Regions from separate parts of the Alkalihalophilus pseudofirmus genome, predicted to be linked through region 1. Evidence: a T-box and tRNA genes for the amino acid it is inferred to sense, from the RefSeq annotation. Region 1 holds a T-box; the other holds one or more tRNA genes.
What was found. The T-box of region 1 lies ahead of serS (serine--tRNA ligase). A T-box ahead of a tRNA ligase gene usually reads a tRNA of that ligase, here a tRNA-Ser.

Region 1 (15,512 bases):
TTACTTATATAGTTAGACGATTAATTCAAACGATCCCTGTTCTTTTTGGTGTTACAATTCTCGTTTTCTCAATGATGCACCTCATTCCTGGTGACCCGGCTCAAATCATCGCCGGTGAAAGTGCATCCGAAGCTCAAGTTGAGCAAATGCGTGAGCGACTAGGCTTAAATGATCCGCTCCCACAGCAGTACTTTAATTATATTGGAAATGCAATACAGGGTGATTTAGGGAATTCGATCCGTAGTGGCCGTGAAGTAACTCAAGAAATTTCAGGCCGGTTCTGGGTAACAATAGAACTTGCCATATACAGTACGATTTTATCTGTATTTATTGGTTTAATTGCCGGTATCATTTCAGCAACAAGACATTACACGTTCTTAGATACAATGATTATGATTGTGGCTCTATTCGGTCTTTCAATGCCTAACTTCTGGCTTGGATTAATGTTAATTCAATACTTTGCTATCGAATTCCGATGGTTCTTGCCTTCGGGATGGGGATCCTGGCAGCAAGCCGTCCTTCCGGTTATTACTCTCGGTACGGCAGGGGCAGCCATTGTTGCTCGTATGACTCGTTCAAGTATGTTAGAAGTTATCGGACAAGATTATATTCGAACTGCACGTGCTAAAGGGGTAAAAGAAAGAGTTGTTATTTACCGTCACGCTCTTAAGAATGCATTAATTCCTGTTGTAACAGTCGTTGGTTTACAATTTGGTGTGCTTCTTGGCGGAACAGTATTAACAGAAACAGTATTTGCTATTAACGGTATGGGACGTTTAATCATTGATGCGATTCGTGCACGTGACTTCCCTATCGTACAAGGTACAGTACTTGTTATTTCATTACTATTCGTTCTCGTGAACTTACTCGTAGATATTTCTTACCGCTTCTTAAACAAGCGTATTGACCTTGATTAAGACTTACTTATTAATGAAGGGTGTGAAACATTTTGACTACAAATGAATCCATTATTCAAGTGCGGGACCTTCGTACATCATTCTTCACTGATCAAGGTGAAGTAAAAGCTGTTGATGGCGTTACATTCGATGTACCAAAAGGTAAAACACTTGGTATTGTTGGAGAATCTGGTTCAGGTAAAAGTATTACCTCATTATCAATTCTTCGTTTAATCCAAAATCCAGGAAAAGTCGTTGGGGGAGAAATGATCTTCAAAGGAGAAGATCTTCTTAAAAAATCTGAGGCTAAAATGCGTAAGATTCGTGGAAATGAAATTTCAATGATTTTCCAAGAGCCAATGACTTCTCTTAATCCTGTTTACACAGTAGGAGAGCAAATCGGAGAGGCCTTTAGAATTCATGAAGGCTTAGGAAAGAAAAAAGCAATCGAACGTTCGATTGAAATGCTAAAGCTAGTAGGCATCCCGTCACCAGAGCAGCGTGTTCATCAGTATCCGCATGAATTATCTGGTGGTATGCGTCAACGTGTGATGATTGCAATGGCTCTTGCTTGTAATCCAGAGCTTCTTATTGCCGATGAACCTACAACAGCACTTGATGTAACGATTCAAGCACAAATTCTTGAATTAATGAAAGACCTTCAAGACCGCTTAGGTATGTCGATCATTATGATTACACATGACCTAGGTGTAGTTGCTGAAACATGTGATTATGTTGCAGTTATGTATTGCGGTAAAGTGGTTGAATACGCAAGCATTAAAGATTTATTCAAAAACCCACGCCACCCGTATACAGTCGGTCTTCTAAACTCCCTTCCGCGTCATGATATTGATTTGGATGGTGAGGAGCTATCTGTTATTAAAGGATCTGTACCAAGTCCTGCAGATATGCCTAAGGGCTGTCGTTTCGCTCCGCGTTGTCCGTTTGCAAGTGACATCTGCCGTGAGCGTTTACCGGAGCTTGAAGAAGATGAAAATGGAAACCAAATTCGTTGCTGGATTTATTCAGATGAGTGGGACGGGGACCCGGAGGTGAACGTGTATGAAGAAAGAACTTCTTAAGGTTAATGACCTAAAGCAGTACTTCCCGATCAAAGGTGGTTTACTTGGTCGTACAGTAAATCACGTTAAGGCAGTAGATGGTGTATCATTTACCATCTATGAAGGTGAAACAGTAAGTATCGTAGGGGAATCTGGCTGTGGTAAGTCTACTACAGGACGTGCAATCTTACGTTTAGATGAACCAACTGATGGGACAGTTGAGTTTGACGGTGAGGACTTACTTGCCTTAAATAAATCGCAAATGCGTAAAAAACGTAAAGATCTTCAGATCATTTTCCAAGATCCATATGCATCGATCAACCCTCGTCAAACGGTTCGTCAAGTACTTGATGAGGCAATGGAGATTCAAAATGTTATTCCACGTGAAAAGCGTGCAGACCGTATTAAAGAGTTAATGGAAACAGTTGGTCTTGGTGCTCACCAAATTGACCGCTTCCCTCATGAATTCAGTGGCGGTCAGCGTCAGCGTATCGGAATTGCACGTGCGTTATCTGTTGACCCTAAATTAATTATTTGTGATGAGGCTGTATCAGCTCTTGATGTATCCATCCAAGCACAGGTTATTAACTTATTAAAACGTCTGCAGCGTGAATTTCAGCTGACTTACCTGTTTATTTCTCATGACTTAGGCGTTGTACGTCATATTTCTGATCGAGTTATTGTAATGTATTTGGGCCGCATCGTTGAGATCGGTGATAAGAAATCATTATTTGATAATCCGCAGCACCCTTATACAAAAGCATTATTATCAGCTATCCCTGTACCGGACCCTGAGCGCAAGAAAGAGCGTATCATCTTAAAGGGTGATGTTCCTTCTCCAATCAATCCTCCACAAGGATGCCGCTTCCATACTCGTTGTCCATTTGCAACAGAGAAATGTAAGACAGATACTCCTGAACTGCGTGCAGCCGATTATATGAAAGAAGGCCACCAAGCAGCATGTCACTACATGGAAGAAATTGAATCAGGAGAGCGCAAACCTAATTATGTTTAAACTAAAAACCCCTTACAGCATGCGTGCTGTAAGGGGTTTTTTTATATTACCCGATTCTCTCAACATTGCCCATGTATGGACGCAGTACTTTAGGAATCTCAATTGATCCATCTTCTAACTGATAATTCTCTAGGATCGCAGCAACTGTACGGCCGACTGCAAGACCTGATCCATTCAACGTATGAACAAACTCTGCTTTCGCTTTTGGCTCACGGCGGAATTTAATGTTCGCACGGCGCGCTTGGAAATCTTCAAAGTTACTGCATGAAGAAATTTCGCGGTAAGAGTCATAGCTTGGAATCCATACTTCAATATCGTATTTCTTGGCTGCAGTAAAGCCTAAATCTGCAGTACACATGCTCATGACACGATAAGGAAGCTCTAGTAATTGCAGTACTTTCTCCGCGTGACCAGTTAAGTTTTCAAGCTCTTGATATGAATCCTCAGGCTTTACAAAACGAACAAGCTCTACTTTATTGAATTGATGCTGGCGAATTAAGCCTCGTGTATCACGGCCAGCTGACCCTGCTTCTGAGCGGAAACAAGCACTAAACGCTGTATAGGCAATCGGCAATTGATCAGCTTGCAAAATTTCATCACGGTGCATGTTTGTAACAGGGACTTCTGCTGTTGGAATTAAGAAGTAATCTTCCTCACGAATCTTGAAGGCATCTTCTTCAAACTTTGGCAGCTGCCCGGTGCCTGTCATGCTTGTGCGGTTGACCATGTAAGGAGGAAGAACTTCCTCATAGCCATGTTCATCTTGATGAAGATCCATCATAAAGTTCATTAATGCACGCTCTAGACGCGCTCCGAGCCCTTTATAAAACACAAAACGGCTTCCAGTTACTTTTGATGCGCGCTCAAAATCTAGAATACCTAGGTCTGTTGCTAGATCCCAATGCGGCTTAGGTTCAAATTCAAATGAACGCACCTCGCCCCATTTGCGTGCTTCTACATTATCATCTTCTGTTTCACCTACTGGCGTTGATTCATGCGGCACATTTGGAATCGTTAAAAGAAGATGATCAAGCTCTGCATCAAGACCGCGCAGTTCCTCATCTAATTGTTTAACCTTCTCAGAGACCTCTCTTGTTTCTTTAATGAGGTGGTCAGCTTCTTTTTTCTCACGTTTTAATTGAGCAACTTCTTGTGACACCTGATTACGTCTGCTTTTTAACTCTTCCACCTCTACAATAATGGCACGGCGCTTTTCATCAAGGTCTCCAAACTGATCTAATCCAGAGATGTCCTCACCACGTGTTGAAAGCTTCTCTTTTATATCAGCGAAATCATTTCTTAATCGTTTTACATCTAACATGTTTATTCCTCCTTAAATAAAATCTTCTATTTGACAAGCCTAGACAAATAAAAAAGCTCTCATCCACTCTTCAGCTAAGAAGAAGGGACGAGAGCACCCGCGATACCACCCTTGTTGCCTATATATAAAATATAGACCACTCTAAAGATAGATAACGGCTATCTTTACCGGAATGGCTTCAGCTTAGTGCTTCACCACTCACTCAAGGGTGGATTCAAAAAAGTGCTACACTGACTCACACCGGCCGTCAGCTCTCTGTAGAAGCAGCTTTATTTACTATTCCCTATCTACGCATTGTCTGTTATACAGATTTTACACCTTCTAGCTTAGCTTGTGCAACCATATCGACAAAATACTGATGAAAACGGTGATCGTCTGTTAATTCGGGATGGAAAGAGCAAGCAAGAAAACGTCCTTCTCTAGCTGCTACAATCTCATCATTAAACTTCGAAATTACTTCTACATCCTCACCGACCTCTTTTATCAGCGGCGCACGGATAAATACTGCACGAACATCCTCGCCCACATCAGTGACAATAAGATCAGCTTCAAAGCTCTCACGTTGACGTCCAAAAGCATTTCGCTCAACGGTCATATTCATTAAAGAAAGGTGACCCTCTGGCTGCCCTGCAATATCCTTTGCCATTAAAATGAGACCTGCACATGTTCCAAAGACAGGCTTTCCGGTCTCTGCAAATGCTTTTAAAGGTTCTAGAAAGTTGTATTTATCAATTAAGCGACGCATGGTCGTGCTTTCCCCGCCAGGAAGAACAAGGCCATCGAGCTCATCAAGCTGTTCAACTTTTTTAACTGCTATGACTTCGACCTCAGGACCTTGAAGACAAGCAGCATGTTCACGCACAGCACCCTGAAGGGCCAATACACCTATTTTTAACATCTCGTTGTATCCTTTCTATATGAAAAACTAAGCTTCTTACCAGCCGCGCTCCTGCATACGTTCAGATGGCTGAAGAGTTGAAATTTCAATCCCTTTCATTGCCGTACCAAGACCTTTTGAAAGTTCAGCAATTAGAGCATAATCCTCAAAGTGAGTCGTTGCTTCAACAATCGCACGTGCAAATTTTTCTGGATTATCTGACTTGAAGATACCAGAACCTACGAATACACCGTCAGCACCAAGCTGCATCATTAATGCTGCATCTGCTGGAGTTGCAATACCGCCTGCTGCAAAGTTAACTACAGGAAGCTTACCTGTTTCTTTGATTTCAAGAAGCAAGTCATAAGATGCACCAAGATTTTTTGCTTCAGTCATTAATTCATCTGTAGACATACCAGCAACTTTTTTCACTTGAGCTTGCATCATACGCATGTGGCGTACTGCCTCAACGATGTTTCCTGTTCCCGGCTCACCCTTTGTACGAATCATAGAAGCCCCTTCGCCAATACGACGAGCAGCTTCACCTAAGTCACGCGCTCCACATACGAAAGGTACGGTGAAATCACGCTTATACAAGTGATACACTTCATCAGCTGGTGTTAATACTTCACTCTCATCAATATAATCAACGCCCATAGACTCAAGAATACGAGCCTCTACAATGTGGCCAATACGTGCCTTTGCCATAACTGGGATTGATACAGCATTTAAAACTTCTTCAACAATAGTTGGATCAGCCATACGTGCTACGCCGCCTGCTGCACGAATGTCAGCTGGTACACGCTCAAGGGCCATAACAGCCACCGCACCTGCTTCCTCAGCAATTTTAGCTTGCTCAGCATTGATAACGTCCATGATGACGCCACCTTTTTGCATTTCTGCCATACCACGTTTTACGCGATCAGTACCTGTTTGACTCATATGTATTTCCTCCTAGACCGTTCTTGTTAGTTGGACTTGCTTATCTTTAATAGTATACCGCAAAACTAAGATGTTCGCATAATTTTCTGTTATTATTTTTTAAAAAGAACGAGCCTATTTTTCCCAATAGACTCGCTCATTCTTTAAATGGCAATCAGCTTCAGATTATGAGAACCATCCGCTTACAGTATTAACAGCTGCATTCCAGATCCCAGAGAAAAATCCACCAATGCCACGCATCATCATCGTGAACCATCCAGCCTTCTCAACTGCTGTATCAGTTACCATCGGAACGCCTTCCTGCTGGCCGGAATATAAAAATTCCTCGCCTTCTCCTTCAAATGAAAGAGAAAGAGTCCCTACTGCTTCTCCTGCTTCTAGAGGAGCAACTAATTCACCATCTTCATTTAACTTTTCTTGATCAAGGCCAAGCTCTACACTGTATTGATCGTTTTGTCCATTTCTTACAACGGCAGAAAGCGCTTCTGCACTTGAAATAGCGACTTCACGTTCTTTACCCGCAGCTACCGGCAAGCTCTCCTCACCTTCCACTACATGTCCTTCATCAAAAAGCTCAACCGTACTAAAGTTATTAAAACCAAAATCTAATAATTTTCTTGTCTCATTAAAGCGTGCATCACGTGATTCTGTACGCATGACAACCGAGATCAAACGCATTCCATCTCGCTCTGCTGTTCCAGTAAAGGTATTTCCAGCAGCAGATGTGAATCCGGTTTTAAGACCGTCAATCCCCTCATAATCGTGCTGAGGCCGGATAGTTGGAAGCATCCAGTTCCAGTTTTCCATCGGAATGACTTCTCCAGGGCCTGCTTGGAAATCCTTCATAGGAATACTTGCTGTTTCAAGCACTTCAGGATAATCACGTAATAGAGCATATGCTAGTTTAGCAGTTGCTCTAGCAGACATTTCATTTTCAGCTTCGGCACCCGTTCCCTCTGGATGATTTCCTTGTAAGTCACGGTTATTTAAACCAGATGAATTAACGAAATTAAAATCTTCTAATCCAAGCTCTTCCCCTTTTTCGTTCATCAGTTGAACAAATTGTGTTTCTGAGCCGGAGATTAATTCAGCTAAAGCAATCGTTGAAGCATTTGCAGAATAAATTGCTACAGATTCATATAGGTCACGAACTGTATACGTTTCATCTTGACGAAGAGGAACATTTGATAAAGCGGTTTGAAGAGAAAGCGTTCTAACCCAGTCACTAATCGGTACTTGCTGATCCCAGCTAATACGCCCCTCACTGATCGCCTCTAAAATTAAATATTCACTCATCATTTTAGTCATACTTGCCAATGGTAAAACAGCATCTATATTCTTTTGATATAAAATTTTACCAGACTCTGCCTCTACTAAAATAGCTGATTCTGCATCTAAATCAAGCGCTGCATCAGCTGTTGCTGGTTGTACTATAAGCGTAGCCATTAAAATAAATGACATGAACGCGGCAACCCATTTTTTCTTACCTAACAATTTCACAATCGCACCTCCACATTTTTCTCACATAAGCGTTATTTTATCACAACAATCCATAAAAAAATAGATAGGGAAGGCCCTATCTATCTTAGTCTTTATACCTTTTTTGTGAACTATTTTAAACGGATTATACTGAGTAGTTTGGAGCTTCTTTCGTAATTTGAACGTCATGAGGGTGGCTCTCACGTAAGCCTGCTCCAGTAATACGGATGAACTGCCCGTCATTACGTAAATCATCTAATGTAGCTGTTCCGCAGTACCCCATCCCAGCACGTATTCCGCCGATAAGCTGGTGGATCGTATCATTTAACGGCCCTTTATAAGGAATACGTCCTTCAATACCTTCTGGTACAAGCTTTTGTGCATTCTCTTGGAAATAGCGATCTTTACTTCCTTTTTCCATTGCACCAAGAGAACCCATGCCACGGTACACTTTAAATTGACGGCCTTGGTAAATTTCTCGCTCGCCAGGGCTCTCACTCACTCCAGCTAAAAGACTGCCTAACATAACAGCATGTCCACCGGCTGCCAATGCTTTTACGATGTCTCCAGAATACTTGATTCCGCCGTCCGCAATAATCGGTACACCATGCTTGCGGGCTTCTGTAGCACAGTCATAAACAGCAGTAATTTGCGGTACACCGATTCCTGCTACAACACGTGTTGTACAGATGGAACCAGGTCCAATTCCAACCTTTACTACATCTGCTCCCGCTTCAATTAGATCTCTTGTAGCTTCTGCTGTAGCCACGTTTCCTGCAATAATTGTTAAGTCAGGATATTGTTCACGAACTGCACTAACCTTGTCTAGTACCCCTCTAGAATGACCATGAGCTGTATCAATAACAATCGCATCTACACCAGCTTCTACTAAAGCAGCAATACGAGTATCAGCGTCTGCAGAAACACCGATTGCAGCACCTACAACCAATCTTCCTTGGGAGTCTTTGGCCGAGTTAGGGAATTCGATAACCTTCTCAATATCTTTAATTGTAATTAACCCTTTTAAGATTCCTTCATCATCAACAAGCGGAAGCTTTTCAATTTTGTACTTCTGTAAAATTGATTCAGCTTCCTGAAGTGTTGTCCCAACAGGAGCAGTGACTAAATCTTCTTTAGTCATAACTTCATCAATTTGAATTGAATAATCTTCGATAAAGCGCAAATCACGGTTTGTCAAAATTCCAACAAGCTTCTGATCCTCATCAACAATTGGTACGCCTGAGATTCTGTATTTTCCCATTAAATGCTCCGCGTCAAACACTTGACGATCAGGAGTTAAGAAGAATGGATTTGTGATAACTCCGCTTTCTGAACGTTTAACACGATCAACTTGTTCAGCTTGCTCTTCAATTGACATGTTTTTATGAATGATTCCAAGACCACCTTCACGTGCCATAGCAATCGCCATTGCCGCTTCGGTTACCGTATCCATACCTGCACTAATTAACGGGATATTTAATTGAAGATTCTCCGATAACTTCGTTTTCACCGACACATCACGAGGTAATATTTCTGACCTAGCAGGAACTAGTAATACATCATCAAACGTTAAACCCTCTTTTTGAAATTTATTCTCCCACATTAGTACATTCATCCTCCCCAAAAGGTTTATTCATAAAATATAGTTTCCATAAATCATGCTTGAAAATATTATTAGTAGCTTATCAACTGGGCAAACTACTGTCAAGAAGTCATATAAAGTGCGATTTTTCCCAATAAACAGAAAAAGGTGGTGATCATATTGACTCACTATTATAAACAGCTCGATCCATTCTATTCAGCTGCCTTCACAAGATCTTATTTAACAAAATCATATGAAGAGACCAATATTGAGCAGCCAAAAACAAAGAGCTTTAACACTTGCTATACATTCATTTATCACTTGAAACACGGACAGCTTTACACAGAACAAGCTGGTATGGCTCCTATGGAGTTAAAACCGATGCTCTTATTTTATGGACTTGTTCAATTCTTAAAAGCAGCTATACTCACAAAAGACCCCACATATCCTGCAAATTCGCAAGTCTTAGCTCATGGGGTAACAACGAGAAAACGTAAAAAATCAGGTTTTACGTTTTTAGATGATGAAGTGAAAATCCAACGAAATGGACTGTTCTCTCATTTACTAGAAAAAATGTTTCACATGAAACATTTGGATTATGAGAAAATAAAAATGACATCTTTATTGCAGCAATTACCAGAAATGCAAACCCTTTTTAAACAGTTTAACTACGCTAAATACTTAGAAAAAGGCATATACGAAACGTCAGTGATACGTTTCTCTTCCAATATTTTAGATACTTATCACATGACCGCAAATCGATTTACCCAGTTTATTCACTACCAGCAACAACCGTGGTATAAAAAAGGAGCCTCTATTGAAGAAGATAAAAGATATATTTCCATACCTTTTTCTAAGAAACCATCAACTCTTAATGGTTTTCCTTTTATATTCGATCAAGATAATATACCTCATCTTTTTAAAACGAAAGAAAGTCATTTACGTTTGCCAGAAGTATTAGTACATTATTTATTATTATACAACCTCAGCATGATCTGCCGGTATGAAACAGAGTGGTGGGGAGAGCTGCTGCATACATTTGATGGTAATGACCTCCCCTTCATCACCCAATATGTGAACTATGCTCAACATAGAGTGCCAGCTCTTATTGTAGGGTTACTTAAGCGTGATTGAGGCCAATGATAAGATCGCTTCGTAACTTGTTACCTGTAGCTTGTACGGTGTCTATACCTATTGCGCGGATTGAGGACGTTATTGCGTGAGTTAAGTGTGCAATTACGTCGGCATTCCTTGTAATTGCTCGGGTTCTGAGGCTCATTGCGTCAAAGGTTGTTTTTTGCACCGGTTTACGAGCTATTGGTCTCATTGTCATGTGGTATTGTATTGAGTTTGTTGTTTATTGGGTCAGTTGATTGAGACGGGGAGACTGCCTGACAACGTCCTAGCTAACCCTTCCTCTCCTACTTAAGCTCTTTTGCGCTCCTTATCCCTTTATGCATACTAAAAAACACAATCCTAATGGATTGTGTTTTATCTGCCTGGCAACGTCCTACTCTCACAGGGGGAAGCCCCCAACTACCATCGGCGCAAAAGAGCTTAACGACCGTGTTCGGCATGGGAACGGGTGTGACCTCTTTGCTATCGCCACCAAGCTATAGAATTGAGATGGTTCTCTCAAAACTAGATAATGTGTAAACATACGTCAAGAATAATTTGGATAAGTCCTCGACCGATTAGTATCTGTCAGCTCCACATGTCGCCATGCTTCCACACCAGACCTATCAACCTCATCATCTCTAAGGGGTCTTACTGGATTAACTCCATGGGAAATCTCATCTTGAGGGGGGCTTCATGCTTAGATGCTTTCAGCACTTATCCCGTCCACACGTAGCTACCCAGCGATGCTCCTGGCGGAACAACTGGTACACCAGCGGTGTGTCCATCCCGGTCCTCTCGTACTAAGGACAGCTCCTCTCAAATTTCCTACGCCCGCGACGGATAGGGACCGAACTGTCTCACGACGTTCTGAACCCAGCTCGCGTACCGCTTTAATGGGCGAACAGCCCAACCCTTGGGACCTACTTCAGCCCCAGGATGCGATGAGCCGACATCGAGGTGCCAAACCTCCCCGTCGATGTGGACTCTTGGGGGAGATAAGCCTGTTATCCCCAGGGTAGCTTTTATCCGTTGAGCGATGGCCCTTCCATGCGGAACCACCGGATCACTAAGCCCGACTTTCGTCCCTGCTCGACTTGTAGGTCTCGCAGTCAAGCTCCCTTTTGCCTTTGCACTCTACGAATGATTTCCAACCATTCTGAGGGAACCTTTGGGCGCCTCCGTTACTGTTTAGGAGGCGACCGCCCCAGTCAAACTGCCCACCTGACACTGTCCCTGAACCGGATCACGGCTCGAGGTTAGAATGTCAGCACAGTCAGGGTAGTATCCCACCGACGCCTCCATCGAAGCTGGCGCTCCGACTTCCAAGGCTCCTACCTATCCTGTACAAACTGTACCAACATCCAATATCAAGCTACAGTAAAGCTCCATGGGGTCTTTCCGTCCTGTCGCGGGTAACCTGCATCTTCACAGGTACTATAATTTCACCGGGTCTCTCGTTGAGACAGTATCCAAGTCGTTACACCATTCGTGCGGGTCGGAACTTACCCGACAAGGAATTTCGCTACCTTAGGACCGTTATAGTTACGGCCGCCGTTTACTGGGGCTTCAATTCAGAGCTTCTCCCGTAAGGGATAACCCCTCCTCTTAACCTTCCAGCACCGGGCAGGTGTCAGCCCCTATACTTCGCCTTGCGGCTTCGCAGAGACCTGTGTTTTTGCTAAACAGTCGCTTGGATCTTTTCACTGCGGCTCTCTCGGGCATACACCCTACCAGAGCACCCCTTCTCCCGAAGTTACGGGGTCATTTTGCCGAGTTCCTTAACGAGAGTTCTCCCGAGCGTCTTAGAATTCTCTTCTCGCCTACCTGTGTCGGTTTGCGGTACGGGCACCTCTCACCTCGCTAGAGGCTTTTCTTGGCAGTGGAGGATCAGGAACTTCGGTACTAAATTTCCCTCGCCATCACAACTCAGCCTTCACGAGAAGCGGATTTGCCTACTTCTCAGCCTAATTGCTTGGACGCACATATCCATCAGTGCGCTTACCCTACCTTACTGCGTCCCCCCATTACTCAAACGGTGAGGAGGTGGTACAGGAATTTCAACCTGTTGTCCATCGCCTACGCTTTTCAGCCTCGGCTTAGGTCCCGACTTACCCTGAGCGGACGAGCCTTCCTCAGGAAACCTTGGGCTTTCGACGGAGGGGATTCTCACCCCTCTTTTCGCTACTCATACCGGCATTCTCACTTCTAAGCGCTCCACCAGTCCTCACGATCTGACTTCGCTGCACTTAGAACGCTCCCCTACCACTGACACCTAAGGTGTCAATCCATAGCTTCGGTGATACGTTTAGCCCCGGTACATTTTCGGCGCAGAGTCACTCGACCAGTGAGCTATTACGCACTCTTTAAATGGTGGCTGCTTCTAAGCCAACATCCTGGTTGTCTGGGCAACTCCACATCCTTTTCCACTTAACGTATACTTTGGGACCTTAGCTGATGGTCTGGGCTGTTTCCCTCTTGACTACGGATCTTAGCACTCGCAGTCTGACTCCCGAGTAAAAGTTTTTGGCATTCGGAGTTTGACTGAATTCGGTAATCCTGTGGGGACCCCTAGTCCAATCAGTGCTCTACCTCCAAAACTCTCAACCTCGAGGCTAGCCCTAAAGCTATTTCGGGGAGAACCAGCTATTTCCGAGTTCGATTGGCATTTCACCCCTACCCACACCTCATCCCCGCATTTTTCAACATGCGTGGGTTCGGGCCTCCATTCAGTGTTACCTGAACTTCACCCTGGACATGGGTAGATCACACGGTTTCGGGTCTACGACGGCGTACTCATTCGCCCTATTCAGACTCGCTTTCGCTACGGCTCCGCCTTATCAGCTTAACCTTGCACGACATCGTAACTCGCCGGTTCATTCTACAAAAGGCACGCTGTCACCCATTAACGGGCTCCAACTAGTTGTAGGCACACGGTTTCAGGATCTGTTTCACTCCCCTTCCGGGGTGCTTTTCACCTTTCCCTCACGGTACTGGTTCACTATCGGTCACTAGGGAGTATTTAGCCTTGGGAGATGGTCCTCCCGGATTCCGACGGGGTTTCACGTGTCCCGCCGTACTCAGGATCCACTCAGGAGGAAATAGAATTTCGACTACAGGGCTGTTACCTTGTGTCGCGGACCTTTCCAGATCGCTTCGCCTATCCTATTTCTTTGTAACTCCGTATAGAGTGTCCTACAACCCCAAGAGGCAAGCCTCTTGGTTTGGGCTGATACCGTTTCGCTCGCCGCTACTCAGGTAATCGCATTTGCTTTCTCTTCCTCTGGGTACTTAGATGTTTCAGTTCCCCAGGTCTGCCTCCTCATACCCTATGTATTCAGGTATGGGTACTATTCCATTACGAATAGTGGGTTCCCCCATTCGGATATCCTCGGATCAAAGCTCACTTACAGCTCCCCGAGGCGTTTCGCCGTTCGTCGCGTCCTTCTTCGGCTCCTAGTGCCAAGGCATTCACCGTGCGCCCTTTCTAACTTAACCAAAATTTAAAAAAGGTTGTTGAATTCTTGACATGCTCGTTCAATCTTCTCTATTAAAAGATACCGATGAACAAATATGTTTACATGGACTTCAGATAAACTTCGAATCTCTTCGTCTACTTCACAATTCGTGTTCTCACGTACCGATGTACGATCCGAGCACTCATTTGATCGTATCCTCGATCTTCTCGTTTCTCTTTGTCCGTTTTCATTATCTAGTTTTCAAAGAACCAAGTACTAACCCTTACTCAACTTGGTGAGAATTAGTATCTAATTGAAGGATAGTTCCTTCAAAACTGAACAAAAGATCCAAAGCGTATATGATCGTAAGATCATACATCGACTAGAGTTAAATACTCCATAGAAAGGAGGTGATCCAGCCGCACCTTCCGATACGGCTACCTTGTTACGACTTCACCCCAATCATCTGTCCCACCTTAGGCGGCTGGCTCCAAAAGGTTACCTCACCGACTTCGGGTGTTACAAACTCTCGTGGTGTGACGGGCGGTGTGTACAAGGCCCGGGAACGTATTCACCGCGGCATGCTGATCCGCGATTACTAGCAATTCCGGCTTCATGTAGGCGAGTTGCAGCCTACAATCCGAACTGAGAATGGCTTTATGGGATTCGCTCAACCTCGCGGTTTTGCAGCCCTTTGTACCATCCATTGTAGCACGTGTGTAGCCCAGGTCATAAGGGGCATGATGATTTGACGTCATCCCCACCTTCCTCCGGTTTGTCACCGGCAGTCACCTTAGAGTGCCCAACTGAATGCTGGCAACTAAGATCAAGGGTTGCGCTCGTTGCGGGACTTAACCCAACATCTCACGACACGAGCTGACGACAACCATGCACCACCTGTCACTTTGTCCCCCGAAGGGGAAAGCTCTATCTCTAGAGTGGTCAAAGGATGTCAAGACCTGGTAAGGTTCTTCGCGTTGCTTCGAATTAAACCACATGCTCCACTGCTTGTGCGGGCCCCCGTCAATTCCTTTGAGTTTCAACCTTGCGGTCGTACTCCCCAGGCGGAGTGCTTAATGTGTTAACTTCGGCACTAAGGGCATCGAAACCCCTAACACCTAGCACTCATCGTTTACGGCGTGGACTACCAGGGTATCTAATCCTGTTTGCTCCCCACGCTTTCGCGCCTCAGCGTCAGTTACAGACCAGAGAGTCGCCTTCGCCACTGGTGTTCCTCCACATATCTACGCATTTCACCGCTACACGTGGAATTCCACTCTCCTCTTCTGTACTCAAGTCTCCCAGTTTCCAATGACCCTCCACGGTTGAGCCGTGGGCTTTCACATCAGACTTAAGAGACCGCCTGCGCGCGCTTTACGCCCAATAATTCCGGACAACGCTTGCCACCTACGTATTACCGCGGCTGCTGGCACGTAGTTAGCCGTGGCTTTCTGGTTAGGTACCGTCAAGGTGCCGCCTTATTCAAACGGCACTTGTTCTTCCCTAACAACAGAGCTTTACGATCCGAAAACCTTCATCACTCACGCGGCGTTGCTCCGTCAGACTTTCGTCCATTGCGGAAGATTCCCTACTGCTGCCTCCCGTAGGAGTCTGGGCCGTGTCTCAGTCCCAGTGTGGCCGATCACCCTCTCAGGTCGGCTACGCATCGTCGCCTTGGTAAGCCGTTACCTTACCAACTAGCTAATGCGCCGCGGGCCCATCTGTAAGTGATAGCCAGAGGCCATCTTTTACCGCTCCACCATGA
Region 2 (15,512 bases), 1.1 Mb from region 1:
TATTCGATTTTATTTGGGCAAATCTCTGTCATTGGCGGCTTAATTTTAGCTTATCAGCTAGACTTAGCGCCAGGCGGTACGATCGTTATATTAGCTGTCCTGATTTTAATCGGCTCAATAGCAGTTGATAAGATGATGGGAGGACGCCAGATTAATTGGAAGCGAGCGTATGGGAAGAAATAAAGCTGGGTTATAGCTTCTTTCAGAAATGTAGTGGAATGATGTAGTAATAAATTCAAAACTAAACTCTTCAAACATGGGGTATAGCGGATTCGTCGCTTCTGAACTATACTACGCTTTCCGTGTGGAGCTGGTGAGCTTCTTCGGGCTTGGGCCCTGTGGGATCTCACTCCTGCTCTAGTCCACACAGGAGTCTCCGTATAATTCATCCGCTAGGTTATTTGCTTTATGGATATATTTAGTGGAATGATTTAATTTGGAGTCACTTCATTCATAAATATCATTACTTTTACCTCTGTTTCATTTGAAAAGGTTCCTAATAAGCCATTCTCAATGAGAGGAACCACTTATTAATCTACTCGCTCCGTTGATTGGAGTGGAAAGCGAGTACCTGCAGCAGAAATCAACAAATTCTTTAAGTGGAGACTTTTTCAGTGGTGTTGCAGGGCATTCGATAAAGGTAGGAGATGCATCATGCAGGAATTATTAATGAATTTAACATTTATAGAACGCGGAGTACTGGCAGGAGTTTTGATTGCTCTTATTTGTCCGATTGTGGGTGCTTTTTTGATGGTCAGAAGAGTTTCGATCATTTCTGAATCACTATCTCATATCACCCTAACAGGAATCTCTGCTGGAGTTTTATTAGGATCGACAACGATGATTTTTAGTGATTTAAACCCTATGTATGCAGGACTTATCTTCGCTGTTGCCGGCTCTTTGCTTATTGAAAAGCTGCGTGATCTTTATAAACACTTTCAAGAGCTTGCTATTCCTATTATTTTATCTGCTGGTGTAGGGTTAAGTGCTATTTTTATGAGCCTGTCTCAATCAGGGTATAATGAATGGTATGCGTATTTATTTGGAAGTATTGTTAGTGTAAGCCGCGAAGATTTACAATTTATTATTTATACAGCACTCATTGTGATTGGTATCGTTATTTTATTTTATAAAGAGTTTATTTCCATTTCTTTTGATCAAGAATATGCTACGGTCTCAGGGATCTCAGTTCGTTTTATGAATCAAGTATTCGCGATACTCGTCGCGTTTATTATTGCAATGTCAATGAAGGTTGTAGGGATTTTACTTGTAGGTGCGATGATTGTATTGCCTGTGGCTACAAGCATTCATCTCTCTAAAAGCTTTAAACAAGTGATTGGGTTTGGAATCCTATTTGCTCAGATTGCCATGTTATCTGGAGTCTATTTTTCTTATCAATTTAATATTGCCACTGGCGGGATGATTGTTGTAATGGGTATGTTACAGCTTGTGATCGTAATGGGTGTTAAAAAGATCATCAATGAGTGGCAAAGGAGGGCTAAACGTGAATATTGATCAAGCAATGACGGTATTAAAAAATAAAGGATATAAGCATACAGATAAGCGGGCGGATATGCTGAAGCTTTTTGCAGACCAAAAAAGGTACTTATCGGCAAAAGATGTATTAGAAAGTCTTCAAGATGAGTATCCTGGTTTAAGCTTTGATACCATTTACCGTAACCTTTCGTTGTTTAGTGACTTAAATATATTAGAAGCTACGGAACTTGAAGGAGAAAAACGCTTCCGCTTTAGCTGTGCCACAAGTGAACATCATCATCACCTTATTTGTCTTGATTGTGGTAAAACAAAGCACATTCATAGCTGTCCGATGGATTCACTTGATACAATGTATCCTGATTTTGAAGTGACCGGTCATAAATTTGAGATCTATGGAAAATGTGAGGAGTGCAGATCGTAGCATTGGAATTAAATATAATGAAACACAATGAAGCCCTCGCTTTAAGCGGGGTTTTTTTCATGGGAAGAGCCCCATCAACTTACAGGTTTCTTTATTTGGTTTGTGAAACATGCTAGTAGCAGGAGGGATGCTTAATGGCAAATCCAATTGTAAAATGCAATGTAGCAAACTGTGCGTTTTGGGGAGAAGGGAATCGGTGTCAGGCAGAATCAATCCTAGTGGAGATCGACAGCCATGCAGATAGGAATTATCACATGGAAGCTAGTGATGAGCCTTATGCGGATGCACTGCATCGAGATGCAGCAGATAAAAGCGCTGAAACCTGCTGTCATACATTCCGTCCGAAAAAGTAAGACAAAAAGACGAAACGATGCGTTTCGTCTTTTTGTCATGGAGTTCTTATTAGTTTTCTGCAGTCTCAAGCATCCATTGATCAACCCAATCCTTTGCTTCCTGCCAAGTGTGGGCGCGAATCACATTTTTAGGAGCGCTTAATCGGTTATATGGGGTATCCATTAAAATAACAGGAATATTAAATTCTTCTGCAATCATGACCGCATTATCATGCTTGTCTTCAAAGAAAATATCTAATTTATGTTCTCTGACTGCATCTAATTTATCGTGTTTCCCGACAAGTTCAATGTGATCGAAGGGAACTTGATTAGAGACAAACCAATCCTTTGTAATTTCATCAAGGTGTTGTCTTCTTGCAGTGATATAAATCAAATCATGCTGTCTAGACCAATTATGAAGAATATTTTCAGCATAAGGTGCAAGCTTTGCTTCACTATAAATGGTTCCTTCATGTTTAGTCATCCAGTCCCAAAATTCTTTTTCCGAGATCTTAAGAATAGATGTTAAATCGTATTGTGTAAGGTCGTCTAAAGTGAGTGACTGCTTAAAATGTTTATTTAAGTGTGGAACAAACGTATTAGGATCTGTGACTGTTCCATCTATATCCAATCCAAATCTCTTCTTAGTTGTCATTTGGTTCACCTCATAGCTCAGTATTCGTAAAGATTTATTCAAACTTCTTTATTCTATACCTACCTTACACGAAAGAGGGGAGGGAAGTCTAGATCATTTCCTGCACTTGTAAAGATTAACTCCGATAATTTTACGTGCTGGCGTCATACTATTACTGCTCCCACAAAATTTGAAAGTGAGGGATTCGTATGGCAGATGATAAGCATCCAAAAGATGAACCCATTCGCTTGTTGGATGAGGATGATCGTTCTTTAACTTTGGTAAATAACCATGTTGAAGGACGAGATGATGACCGTGACCTTTCACTAGCGTTATCAGAAGAAGAACGAGAGGCAGAAAATCATGCTGAGGTAGAAGAGGAACCTGTTAACTCAGAATATCCACTTCAACCGAGCTTCCAAGAAGAAAGCGCAGCTGAGTATGCAGCGGTAAATGGAATGGCTGGTGCGCGTCCTTTTGACGAAGACCAAACGGTTGAGTCAGCAGAACGCAGAGATACAGCTTACAGCAATGAAGATGATGTCACGGCTGGCCGTGGTGTTGGAACCTTTGCGATTGTTCTTTCCATCTTATCGTTATTCTTCTTACCAGTATTGCTTGGAGCAGCTGGGATTGTTATTGGTTTTGTATCACGTCGTATCGGCTCTACCTCGCTCGGTAACTGGGCTATTGGTATCGGGGCTGTGTCGATTTTAATGACCGTCTTTTTCTCGCCGTTTTTTTAGCGGTAGGAGATGTGGGAGCAGGAGTATAACTAATTATCACTCCATAATGAAAAAGCATAAGCCTGGTGGCTTATGCTTTTTCTAATTGACGTTGTGCTTCAAAATATTCTTCAGCAATTTTATCAATTTCACGCTTTAATTCCTCGACCATAGTTTCTTCCGGTACTTTACGCACGATTTCACCTTTCATAAACAGCAGTCCTTCACCACGTGCCCCTGCAATGCCGATGTCGGCTTCACGGGCTTCCCCAGGACCATTTACAGCACATCCAAGAACGGCCACTTTAATCGGTGCTTTAATCGTTGAAATATAGTCTTCAACCTCATTTGCAATACTGATAAGGTCAATCTCAATTCGTCCGCAAGTAGGACAAGAGATAAGAGTGGCTGCATTTGACGCTAGTCCAAACGACTTTAACAGCTCTCTGGCAACTTTTACTTCTTCTACAGGGTCTGCACTTAATGAAATACGCACAGTGTTACCAATGCCCATGTTTAAGATGGCTCCGAGGCCAGCAGCACTTTTAATTGTACCAGCAAACAATGTACCTGATTCGGTAATACCTAAGTGAAGCGGGTAGTCAAAAGCTTTCGCTGCTTTTTCATATGCTTCAATAGCAAGATTCACATCAGAGGCTTTCATTGAAACGATGATGTCATGGAAATCCAGGTCTTCTAAAATTTTAATATGATGAAGAGCACTTTCAACCATCCCATCAGCCGTTGGGTAACCGTATTTTTCTAGGATGCGCTTTTCAAGCGATCCAGCATTTACACCGATACGAATCGGAATACCTTTTTCTTTAGCAGCCTTAACAACAGCTTCAACTTTCTCGCGGCGGCCGATATTACCCGGGTTAATACGGATTTTATCTGCTCCGCCTTCAATAGCTTTTAAAGCTAATTTGTAATCAAAATGAATATCAACTACTAGTGGAATAGAGATTTGTGCTTTAATGTCAGCGATAGCTTCCGCTGCACGCATGTCTGGACAAGCGACACGAACAACCTGACAGCCCGCTTCTTCTAATCGTTTAATTTCTGCAACAGTTGCTTCAACGTCATGTGTTTTGGTCGTAGTCATACTTTGAACAACTACTTCATTGTTTCCACCAATCGTCAAATTACCGACCTTAACTGGACGAGTTTTTGTACGATGTGTTAATTCGGTCATTGACCAATCGCTCCTTTTATAACAAAAATGGTTTCAGCCATTTTTGCCTAGTCACTCATGAGATACGTATTCATTCTATCAATGAGCGTTTCGATTTGGCAAGAAGAAAGTCATTGATTGCCGTAATAAGGAAACTTATACGTTTCTCCTATTTGAATGTTTTCAGGCTCAATCCCTTGATTCAAGTGTTTGAAATCAAAAATGACTTCTTGAATGGAGGCAGGGAAGGGAACAATTCCTTCATGTAAATGTTCAACAATTGAGAGAACGGTATACCCAGGTTCAACGACCACTTCAACAAATGGTTCTGTAATCACTGGTTCTTCGCTTACTTCATTGGTCATGACAGACTCCGCTTCTTCAATTTCAACCGTTTCCTCAGGTGCTGCTGTAAGGCCATTGGGTAAAGTGCCAATCGTTAGATCATAATAAACACTATAAAGGATGATCAGGATAATAAGTCCGAATCCAATCCGTTTCATGCTTGTCCCTCCCTCAGGATCTCCTGCCATTTAGATGAAATATCACACGACAGACAATCGTTCTTTCTATAAGTGTATGTTGATCTTGGAAAAGTATGACAAGCTATTTAAAAATGAATGGACATAAAAAAAGGCGTGGTGAATACATTGAAACAAACAGAGAATGCTCGTCCGTTGTTAGTGCTTACTATAATTGGACTTCTGCCTATTGTGATGGTTCTTGGCAACTCCATGTTCATACCGGTCCTCCCATTTATGCAAGCTGAACTTGGGGTATCGACCGCGCAAGCTGGATTAATCTTAACGATCTTTTCTGTTCCTTCTGCACTGTTTATTCCTGTTAGCGGCCTATTGAGTGATCGTTATGGCAGACGAAATATAGTGATGGTTTCATTGCTGATTGTCATGTTAGGATGCATCATTTCTGGGGCTGGCTCTGTTTTTCAATCGTTTGAAGCGATTCTTGCCGGAAGATTCATTCAAGGGATTGGAGCAGGAGGAGTGACGCCGATTGCGATGGTGCTTGCAGCGGAATTGTTTCAAGGAGATAAACGGAATCAAGCGCTAGCATCAATTGAAAGTTTTAATGGGGTTGGAAAAGTGATCAGTCCTGTCATAGGAGGAGCGGTATTACTTGGAGTATGGTATTACAGTTTTGTTGTGTATTTAGCGGCAGCCCTTTTAGCATTTATGGGCTTTTATTTAGTTATTCCGAAAAATGAAGCTGTGCGCCAAGAAAAAGGCAAGGGGATGATCAGAGAAGCAATTCAGTTTATTAAAAGTGAAAGAAATGTTCTGATGCCTATTTTTTTAGCAAGCGGTGCCGGAATGTTTTTGTTGTTCGGATTTCTCTTTTTACTTTCTTATGAATGGGAAGGAATGTATTCTTCTAATGGGTTAATCAAAGGTCTTGTATTAGCGGTACCATTACTTCTTTTAACAGTTTGTTCCCTTTTGACAGGTAAGTATGCTTTGAAAAATGCAGATCAAATTAAAAGGTGTATTTTGACAGGTTTATTGCTTTTCATTTTGGTGGCATTGGTTTTTATTTTTACAAGCGGCTTCTTAAGTGATTTACTGCTAACCAGCCTTCTTTCAATCGGACTTGGCTTTCTGTTGCCGGGATGCAGTGCGGCTGTGGCTGCTGTTGTCAATCAGCAGATAAAAGGAATGATCTTTTCCATTTATTCTATGGTCCGTTTTCTTGGCGTTGCTTTTGGACCGTACTTTTTTGGTGTATGGTTAGATGACCGTATGCAAATGAGCTTTAACATCCTACTTTTAGCAGGTGTGACATGTGTGGTTTTAGTATGGAATTGGACGTGTCTGCCAATTGGGAAAACATGTGAAACCCATCAAACTTCATGAGAATGAATAAAAGATAGATCTAAAGTCCCTTTTCTTTTTTCTGTAAAAACTGTTTCCTAATGAGTAGAGCATTCGTTATATAGTTGCTAATAGTTGGTAAATGATGAATGCCGTATGGCCGGTAAGTGGTCAGAATAAAGGAGAGATTAATTTGAAACACTCATGGAAGAAACTGCTGTCGCTTGTTCTCGTGTTTACGTTATTGTATCCAATGCTCTTGCCAGCAGCTGCTTTAGCAGACGCTGCACCTGGAGACGTGATTGTCACATTGGGGGAAAATCTATCACCAGCTGATCGAGAAAAGATTTTAGCTGAAATGAATGAGACTGAAGAGACAGAGATTATTACAGTCAGTAACCAAGAAGAAAGAGAATACTTGGGTGATTATATTAGCTCCTCACAAATTGGTACGCGTGCCTTATCTTCTACAAAGATCACTTTGGCGGAGCAAGGGGCTGGAATCAATGTAGAAACGAATAATATTACATGGGTATCTGAAGGCATGTATGCGAACGCATTAGTAACTGCAGGTGTGGAAGATGCTGAAATTTATGTCACAGCTCCATTCCCTGTTTCAGGGACAGCTGCTTTAACAGGTCTGATTAAAGCGTATGAAATTGCAGCTGAAATTGAGATTCCTGAAGAGCAAAAGCAAGTAGCGAACGAAGAAATGGTCCGTACGGCAGAGCTTGCCGAGTCGATCGGGGTAGAAGAAGCTACTGAACTTATGAACCGAATTAAAGAAGAAATTGCAAATAATCCGGTAGAATCTGAAGAGGATCTTAGAGAACTTATCAGACGGATTGCAGCAGAACTTGGGATTGAACTGACAGAGCAAGAACTTGATGGACTGGTTTCATTATTCATGCGAATGAAGGACTTAAATATTAACTGGGATCAGGTACAAGATCAAATCTCTAAAGTCCGCGATAACTTAGGTGAATTTTTAGCACGTGAAGACACGCAGAACTTTATTAGTCGTTTTCTAGAAGTGATCGCTCAGTTAATTGAAGCACTTAAAGGACTATTTACATCTGAGGCATAAGAGAGGGAGAGGGTTCCCTCTCTTTTTCTTTTACACAGAACGATAAGGTGTAGTACGATGTATGTATGCAGGGACTGTCTTTTCGAAGGGTTTGACTGACTGTTTTTTCGCTTTTTCAATCATCTTTTTTCCTGCTTTTTTCATTTCAATACCTCCTGAATTGATCTGTATTATCATGTAGTTGTATGATTATCTTGACCAAGGGAACGATTTAACTATTCATCGTTATATATAACCAAAAAATTGAAACAATTTTTATTTCTTTTCGTATATACATAAAAAGAGGAGGGACGTTTATATGGAATGGCTAGATTCCGCAACAATCGGCTTTTTTGTAGTCTTTTTAGGCACATTATTCTTATTTGGTGAACTTCTTGTTAGAATGAGAGGGATTTTCGCGATACTCGGTGTGGCCATTATGGCTATGTATTTCTCTTATCACCTAGCGGGTGACGTAGGATTTTGGGTCGTCATTCTTTATGTCGTTGGTTTAGCACTGATTATTGTAGATGGTAAAGTAATTACTGATGGGACAGTCGCCTTATTAGGTGTGCTTCTTATGATTACAGGTCTAGCTTTGCCTGCACCAGATTTAATTTATGGTATTTTAGTATCAATGGGCTTTTTAGTAGGTGGATTTAGTTCTGGTTTATTTTTGAAAGTATTTCCATCTCGTGATCTCTGGGCTCGTCTTACGTTAAAAGACCGTTTGACAGGAGATATGGGATATAACTCTTTAAGAGAAGATTACCGAGAGCTGGTAGGTAAAGAAGGTAGAACCCTTAGTGCGTTCAGGCCTACGGGAACGGTCGAAATTGAAGATAAACATTATAGTGCAACAAGCGGGGGACAATGGCTTGAGGCAAATATGACGGTGAAAGTCACAGATGTTGATGGGACACGAATTGTGGTAAAGAAGATTAACGAAGAAAAACCAAGCGATGAGGCCTGATCAGGCTCATCACTTGGTTTTTTGTTTTGGTTTTGGAATAGCGCTTAGCGCATAGACAATCATACAAAGTACAGCCAAAACTAAGAAGTATCCAGGGATGCCTCCTATAAAAACGTCTGCCCAAGCAAATAAGATCACAGGAAGGGTCATCGCATAAGCTGTAATTAACCACATATGACGATACTGAATGTTTTTTCTGGTACCTCTAAATAATAAAGCAACAAAGGCCAAGATTGTTATCCCGAGAAAAGCAAGTCCTAATACGCCGCTGTACATAAGCAATGATATGATAGCGAGCAATAACGGGAGGAATCCTTTAATATCAGTTAGCCGCTCGTTAAGCTCTGTGTCACTGACCTCTTGGAGCCCTATTAAAGAATAATTAACAGAATGTGTTGAACCATATCTGAATAGGAGCGCTTCATTCTGTTGAAAAATAATTCCTTCGCCAAGCTGTTCAAGGTCTTGGGTAGTTAATTGATTATTTGGGTCAAGGACAAAGACACCTTCAGACAGGGATTCATTTACATAGGGTTCATCCACCTCTGCTTGCAGCTCGCCGTCCCTTAGTGAAAAGGCTGGCATGTCGTTTTCAAGGCTCTCTTCTAGCTGGTTTATGCTGGATACATACGTCATTATTAAAGAGACAATAAAAGGTATACATGCAATAAACACAACCATCAAAACATGCAGCAGTGCTTTTGTGATAGGCTGAAACCGGCTGTATGCTATTACTTTTTTATCAAATAGGCTTTTATAGAAAAATTGGAAAGCGTTCATTTTATTCTCCTCTCATATCAACACATATTCTATCTGAAGCCGTTAAAATCAACAAGTTTCAAATACGTGAACAAGCATTATTTGGCGAATGTTCAAGATGCTTTAAAATTTTTTAAAAAATCATATTTACAAAATGTTTATAAATGCTTAATAATAGATGGGGTGTCATTGTTGAGGTTTGTCGAAAGTCGAAAAATTAAATAGGAATGACTTTCTAAAATGAGGGGATGAGATTAAGTGGATTTACAGACACTTTTGTTCATGTTTTTTGGAGGTCTCGGAATATTCCTTTTTGGGATCAAATTCATGGGGGACGGCCTTCAAAAAGTAGCAGGGGAGAGACTGCGTGACTTATTGGACAAGTTTACGACGAACCCTGTTATGGGGGTTTTTGCCGGGATATTTGTTACTGTATTGCTTCAAACAAGTACCGGTACAACGGTTTTAACGATTGGGCTTGTTAATGCTGGTTTTATGACATTGAAGCAAGCGATCGGTGTAATAATGGGTGCTAATATTGGAACGACGGTAACAGCGTTCATTATCGGTATTAAAATCTCAGCCTACTCACTGCCAATCATTGCTGTAGGGGCGGCCTTGATCTTCTTTATTAAACAGAAGAAAGTGAATAATTACGGCCAAGTTATCTTTGGATTTGGTGCATTATTCTACGGGTTAGACCTTATGGGAGAAGGGTTAAAGCCATTGCGAGAACTGCAAGCATTTGCTGATTTAACGGTTCAAATGGCAGATAATCCGCTGCTTGGTGTGTTGATCGGTACTATTTTTACAGTTGCCGTACAAAGTTCCAGCGCATCAATTGGACTCTTGCAGCAGCTATACGATCAAGGGGCGATGACCTTAGATGCTGTGCTTCCGGTATTGTTTGGAGATAATATCGGGACAACGATTACAGCTATTTTAGCTGCGATTGGCGCATCTGTTGCGGCAAAACGTGCAGCATTAACACATGTAATTTTTAATTTGATCGGTACAGTTATTGTTTTAATTGTATTTCCGCTGTTCTACAACTTAGTAAGTTTCTTAGCGGTAGAACTAGGGTTGAACCGTCCGATGACAATTGCTTTTGCACATGGGATATTCAACGTATCAAACACGCTGATTCAGCTTCCGTTTGTAGCCTTGTTGGCTGTTATTGTGACAAAGCTTGTGCCTGGTGATGAGTACAACATTGAATATAAAGCGAAGCACTTAGATCCTCGCTTTATCGGAAGATCACCTGCTATTGCATTAGGACAAGCCAAGCAAGAGGTTATTCGAATGGCCGATTTCTCTGAGAAAGGACTTATTGAAGTAAGTCAATACTTAGAGAATGGACAGAAACGTCATGCCGAAATGGCGACACAGTTTGAAAGTGCGATCAATAACTTAGACCGTAAAATCACAGAATACCTTATTCAAATTTCATCACGTTCGTTATCTGATCAAGATTCTAAGATGCATTCCATGCTTATGGATACTGTCCGTGATATTGAACGTATTGGTGATCACATAGAAAATATTGTAGAGCTAAAGGATTATCAAAAGACTCATAAAGTAGTCATGTCAGATACAGCGATTAGTGACTTACGTGAGATGTTTGATTTGACGATCTCTACTTTGCAAGAAGCTATCTCCTCCCTAGATAACGGAGATACTGATCAAGCCCGTTCTGTTCTTGAGAAGGAAGATCTTATTGATAAGATGGAGCGCAAACTCCGTAAACAGCATATTGCCCGCGTCAATGAAGGAAGATGTTCAGGCGCAGCAGGCATTGTGTTTGTAGATATTGTTAGTAACTTAGAACGTATTGGTGACCACTCAGTGAATATTGCTGAAGCAGTGATTGGAGAAGTTCGCTAACATTTGGAGCTGTCCTAGCGGGGCAGCTTCTTTTTTTTGTGTGATAGGAATTGGTTAACAGGATTGATTTAAAGCAGCCAATTCATTAATGGAATGTGAGTGGAACTGGAACTTTTTAAAGGTGAGTTATGCTATAATGAACAAGCGTCTAATAAGTGTTGTACCTCTTTGAAATATAAGCGTACAAAAATAAAAAAACATATTGACTTTATCTCCGTTGGTTGGTATTATAATTCTTGTCTTCAACAAAAGACGGATGATACATAACATATTCCACAGTAGCTCAGTGGTAGAGCAATCGGCTGTTAACCGATCGGTCGTAGGTTCGAGTCCTACCTGTGGAGCCATTATGGCGGTGTAGCTCAGCTGGCTAGAGCGTACGGTTCATACCCGTGAGGTCGGGGGTTCGATCCCCTCCGCCGCTATCCTTATTACTTATCATAAACAAATGGCGATTGTGGCGAAGTGGTTAACGCACCGGATTGTGGTTCCGGCATTCGTGGGTTCGATTCCCATCAGTCGCCCCATACGAGGACCCTTAGCTCAGTTGGTTAGAGCAGTCGGCTCATAACCGATCGGTCGTAGGTTCGAGTCCTACAGGGTCCACCATAGTTTTATATTGCGGAGGAATACCCAAGTCCGGCTGAAGGGATCGGTCTTGAAAACCGACAGGCGGGTTAAACCGCGCGGGGGTTCGAATCCCTCTTCCTCCGCCATACATAATGATAATTGATTTACATAGAAAAAGAGCTGCCCCCTCGGGCAGCTCTTTTGTGTTGAATAACTATATTAGGCGAGGGCAAATGGAAGCGATTCAGCTCTGAAACGATACAATTTGGTGTAAGAGTGACGCAATTGGAGTTTGAACCGCCGCAATAAAAGCAGAGTGACGCAATTAAGCGATCAATCGATTCAATTCTGTGATCCACCCGCGCAATCACTTCTCTAATTAGCGCATAAACTGATTGAAAACATACAATTAAATTTCCGGCCGCTGGGTGACATAACCATGCCCGCTTTATTCACGTGCGGCTCTGAATTATGACGATTTCTTAATGTTTAGGTTAAGAATATCCAAGTGATAAGACCAAGTGAAATACAGTACACGGCGAAATAACTTAATTTTGCTTTTTGAACCATGGCAATCAACCACTTAATACTAATTATGGCAAACAAAAAGGAAGAAATAAAGGCTAGCCATAATTCAAGGCCCACACCGTCTGTAAATTGCCCGATAATCTCAGGAAGTTTTAAAAGGGTGATTCCAGATATAATCGGAATGGAGAGTAAAAAGGAGTAGCGAAGAGCTGTCTCTTTGTTCAAACCGCACCACAGGGCCACAACGAGAGTACTTCCCGCACGTGATATGCCTGGTATGACTGCTAATGCCTGCCCGAGCCCGATTAATACCGCATGCCCCCATGTTATTTCCTTTGGTCCCCTCAATCCCTCATTTACACCATGTTCAATTAAGATTAAAAAGATCCCGGTGATAATCAGAGCAGCGCCGATCGTCGCTGTATTGGTGATGGAGTCTCCAAACCAACCTTCCATCAGCTTACCGACAATCATTGTAATAAGAGTAGAGGCGGCCATTAAAGCAGTAAATCTGAAATCGCCTTCGCTTCGTTGGTCTTTCTTAAAAAGATATTGATAAGAACCCTGTAAAAGCTTCAACACATCTTTTCTAAAATACAATAAAACGGCAAGCAAAGATGCTAAATGCAGAAACACTTCAAATGTTAAGGGGCTATCACTCATATTTATCTTAAGCAGTTTTTCAAAAATGAGGAGATGAGCACTGCTTGAGATGGGAAGAAATTCTGAAATTCCTTGTATAAACCCTATGAATAAAGCTTCAATCCACGACATTAGATCCTCCTTTAAAGCTAAGTTATTACATTCTTATGGGACAAGAAATGAATTTATGATCCATCTTGTTTAAAGGGGTTAGGTAGTGGGAAATGTATAAAGGTGTGCGAAATCGAAAGAATAGTGCATTATCGTTGCAACAAAGAGAAGATTTTGGTAATGTAGAAGCGGAAAGACTTAAGAAACATAACTGTTGATTAAGTCATTTGCCTTTTGGGAAAAGACGTCCCAAGTTACACATGTATTCATTATAAGGAGGAGATTTTGAAATGGCTTACGAATTACCACAATTACCTTACGCAGCAAACGCTCTAGAACCTCATATTGATGAGCAAACAATGAATATTCACCACGGGAAGCATCACAACACTTACATCACTAAATTAAATGCAGCACTTGAAGGACATGATGATCTTCAAAGCAAAAGCATTGAAGAGCTTGTAAGTAACCTTGATGCAGTACCTGAGAACATTCGTGGTGCAGTACGTAACAATGGTGGCGGACATGCTAACCACACATTCTTCTGGCAAATCCTTAGCCCGAATGGTGGCGGTGCACCAACTGGCGAATTAGCAGATGCAATTAATTCTGAATTTGGCAGCTTTGAAGCATTCAAAGAAAAATTTGCTGATGCAGGAGCTAACCGTTTCGGTTCTGGTTGGGCATGGCTAATTGTTGATGGCGGAAAGCTTGCTGTTACAAGCACTCCAAACCAAGATACGCCTCTTATGGAAGGTAAAACACCAATCCTAGGATTAGATGTTTGGGAGCATGCTTACTACTTAAACTACCAAAACCGTCGTCCCGACTACATCAACGCATTCTGGAATGTAGTTAACTGGGAAGAGGTTTCAAAACGTTACGCAGAAGCTAAATAATAAGCAAAAGCTAAATGATAATAGGAAAAGCAAAGTCCAAGCGGGCTTTGCTTTTTTTTTATTGGCAAAGCTAAACATCCCTTTCCGCTATTATTTTGTCCAGCTTCAAGGGCTATTCGCTCGAGGTTCCTTCTTACCGTTAAACGAGGTAAAAAAAGCGACCTCTTATTACCGGCCGTCCAGGACTTGTCGCTCATAAACAAGCCCTTTCCGCTTTTATTTATCCAGCTTCAATGGGCAGCGGCTCGAGGTCTTTTCATTCAAAAACTGTTTGGCAATGGCGGCCAAGCCAGTTTCTGCCTGAAAAGCTTGACGCCGCAAAACGCCCCTTTCCGCTTTTATTTTGTATAACGGGTTTTTGTTAAGACACACTACTGAGTAAGGGTGGTGGAGTCGGTGAAGAAGTCTGTTATTCAAAAATTGCTTGGAGATGTAGAGGTAACGAGAGATTTAGTGCTTCTCCTAACGATTGGGGGGTTATATGCCCTAAGTATTGCGCTTTCTAATACGTTTGTTAACGTTTATTTGTGGAAGCAGTCAGGGGAGTTTATTGATTTAGCCTTATATAATTTAACGGCTGTTATCTTTCAGCCATTAACATTTATATTAGCCGGAAGGTGGGCGAAGAAAATTGACCGTGTGATTGTGCTTAGGTTAGGGGTCATTTTCCTAGCTGGATTTTATACGACAGTGCTTTTATTAGGTGATGTTGCGAATCATTATTTAGTGATATTAGGTGCGCTGCTCGGTATAGGGTTTGGATTTTACTGGCTTGCCTTTAATGTACTCACATTTGAGATCACTGAACCGGAAACGCGTGATTTCTTTAATGGATTTTTAGGCTTGCTTACGTCCTTTGCAGGCATGATTGGACCGATTGTTTCAGGATATATTATTACAAGGATGGAGCAGTTTACAGGGTATTCCGTCATATTTGGAATATCACTAACTCTTTTTGTAGTAGCTGTATTAATGAGTTTTCTTTTAAAGAGAAGAGCTGCAGAGGGCAAATTCTTTTTTAGACAAATTCTAGCGGAACGAAAAAATAATGCAAATTGGCGTCATATCCTCCATGCTCACTTTTTTCAAGGGCTTAGAGAAGGGACTTTTATCTTTGTCATTGTTGTTTGGGTATACATTGCAACAGGCAGTGAGTTGGCAATCGGTACGTATGGGCTTGTTGCTTCTGCTGTTCAATTTATAGCCTATTATACTGTTACCAGGTTGATGAAGCCGAGTTTTCGGAAGAAGTCCATTTTAATTGGCGGATCCATTCTCTATGCTGCGATTTACCTGATTGTCTTTGATTTATCCTTTGCGAAATTAATCATGTATGGAATCGTCATTTCTATTGCGTACCCAATGTTATTAGTACCATATATTTCGCTTACTTATGATGTAATCGGTAAAGGGTGGAAGGCTGCCGAAATGAGGATCGAGTATATTGTCGTCAGGGAAGTGTTTTTAA

Region 2: it encodes a tRNA-Ser, which carries the amino acid that the T-box ahead of serS (serine--tRNA ligase) is inferred to sense. The anticodon was not compared.

Annotation. Positions count from the first base shown of each region.
Region 1 covers NZ_CP117835.1:10,994-26,505, reverse strand. The annotation lists gene nikB (nickel ABC transporter permease) at 1-917, shown strand, start outside; gene PQ478_RS00095 (ABC transporter ATP-binding protein) at 950-1,978, shown strand; gene PQ478_RS00090 (ABC transporter ATP-binding protein) at 1,959-2,972, shown strand; gene serS (serine--tRNA ligase) at 3,019-4,293, opposite strand; T-box leader at 4,374-4,592, opposite strand; gene pdxT (pyridoxal 5'-phosphate synthase glutaminase subunit PdxT) at 4,595-5,191, opposite strand; gene pdxS (pyridoxal 5'-phosphate synthase lyase subunit PdxS) at 5,228-6,112, opposite strand; gene PQ478_RS00070 (D-alanyl-D-alanine carboxypeptidase family protein) at 6,278-7,573, opposite strand; gene guaB (IMP dehydrogenase) at 7,737-9,194, opposite strand; gene PQ478_RS00060 (YaaC family protein) at 9,345-10,307, shown strand; rRNA gene rrf (5S ribosomal RNA) at 10,671-10,786, opposite strand; rRNA gene PQ478_RS00050 (23S ribosomal RNA) at 10,848-13,787, opposite strand; rRNA gene PQ478_RS00045 (16S ribosomal RNA) at 14,151-15,512, opposite strand, start outside.
Region 2 covers NZ_CP117835.1:1,159,741-1,175,252, forward strand. The annotation lists gene PQ478_RS05960 (metal ABC transporter permease) at 1-183, shown strand, start outside; gene PQ478_RS05965 (metal ABC transporter permease) at 655-1,515, shown strand; gene PQ478_RS05970 (Fur family transcriptional regulator) at 1,505-1,918, shown strand; gene PQ478_RS05975 (DUF1540 domain-containing protein) at 2,053-2,271, shown strand; gene PQ478_RS05980 (5' nucleotidase, NT5C type) at 2,321-2,905, opposite strand; gene PQ478_RS05985 (DUF4190 domain-containing protein) at 3,094-3,630, shown strand; gene ispG (flavodoxin-dependent (E)-4-hydroxy-3-methylbut-2-enyl-diphosphate synthase) at 3,701-4,804, opposite strand; gene PQ478_RS05995 (hypothetical protein) at 4,915-5,286, opposite strand; gene PQ478_RS06000 (MFS transporter) at 5,434-6,654, shown strand; gene PQ478_RS06005 (DUF1002 domain-containing protein) at 6,806-7,699, shown strand; gene PQ478_RS06010 (NfeD family protein) at 7,998-8,651, shown strand; gene PQ478_RS06015 (DUF1189 domain-containing protein) at 8,661-9,431, opposite strand; gene PQ478_RS06020 (Na/Pi cotransporter family protein) at 9,669-11,294, shown strand; tRNA gene PQ478_RS06025 (tRNA-Asn) at 11,567-11,641, shown strand; tRNA gene PQ478_RS06030 (tRNA-Met) at 11,646-11,719, shown strand; tRNA gene PQ478_RS06035 (tRNA-His) at 11,746-11,821, shown strand; tRNA gene PQ478_RS06040 (tRNA-Ile) at 11,827-11,903, shown strand; tRNA gene PQ478_RS06045 (tRNA-Ser) at 11,918-12,010, shown strand; gene PQ478_RS06050 (undecaprenyl-diphosphate phosphatase) at 12,354-13,166, opposite strand; gene PQ478_RS06055 (superoxide dismutase) at 13,436-14,044, shown strand; gene PQ478_RS06060 (MFS transporter) at 14,441-15,512, shown strand, end outside.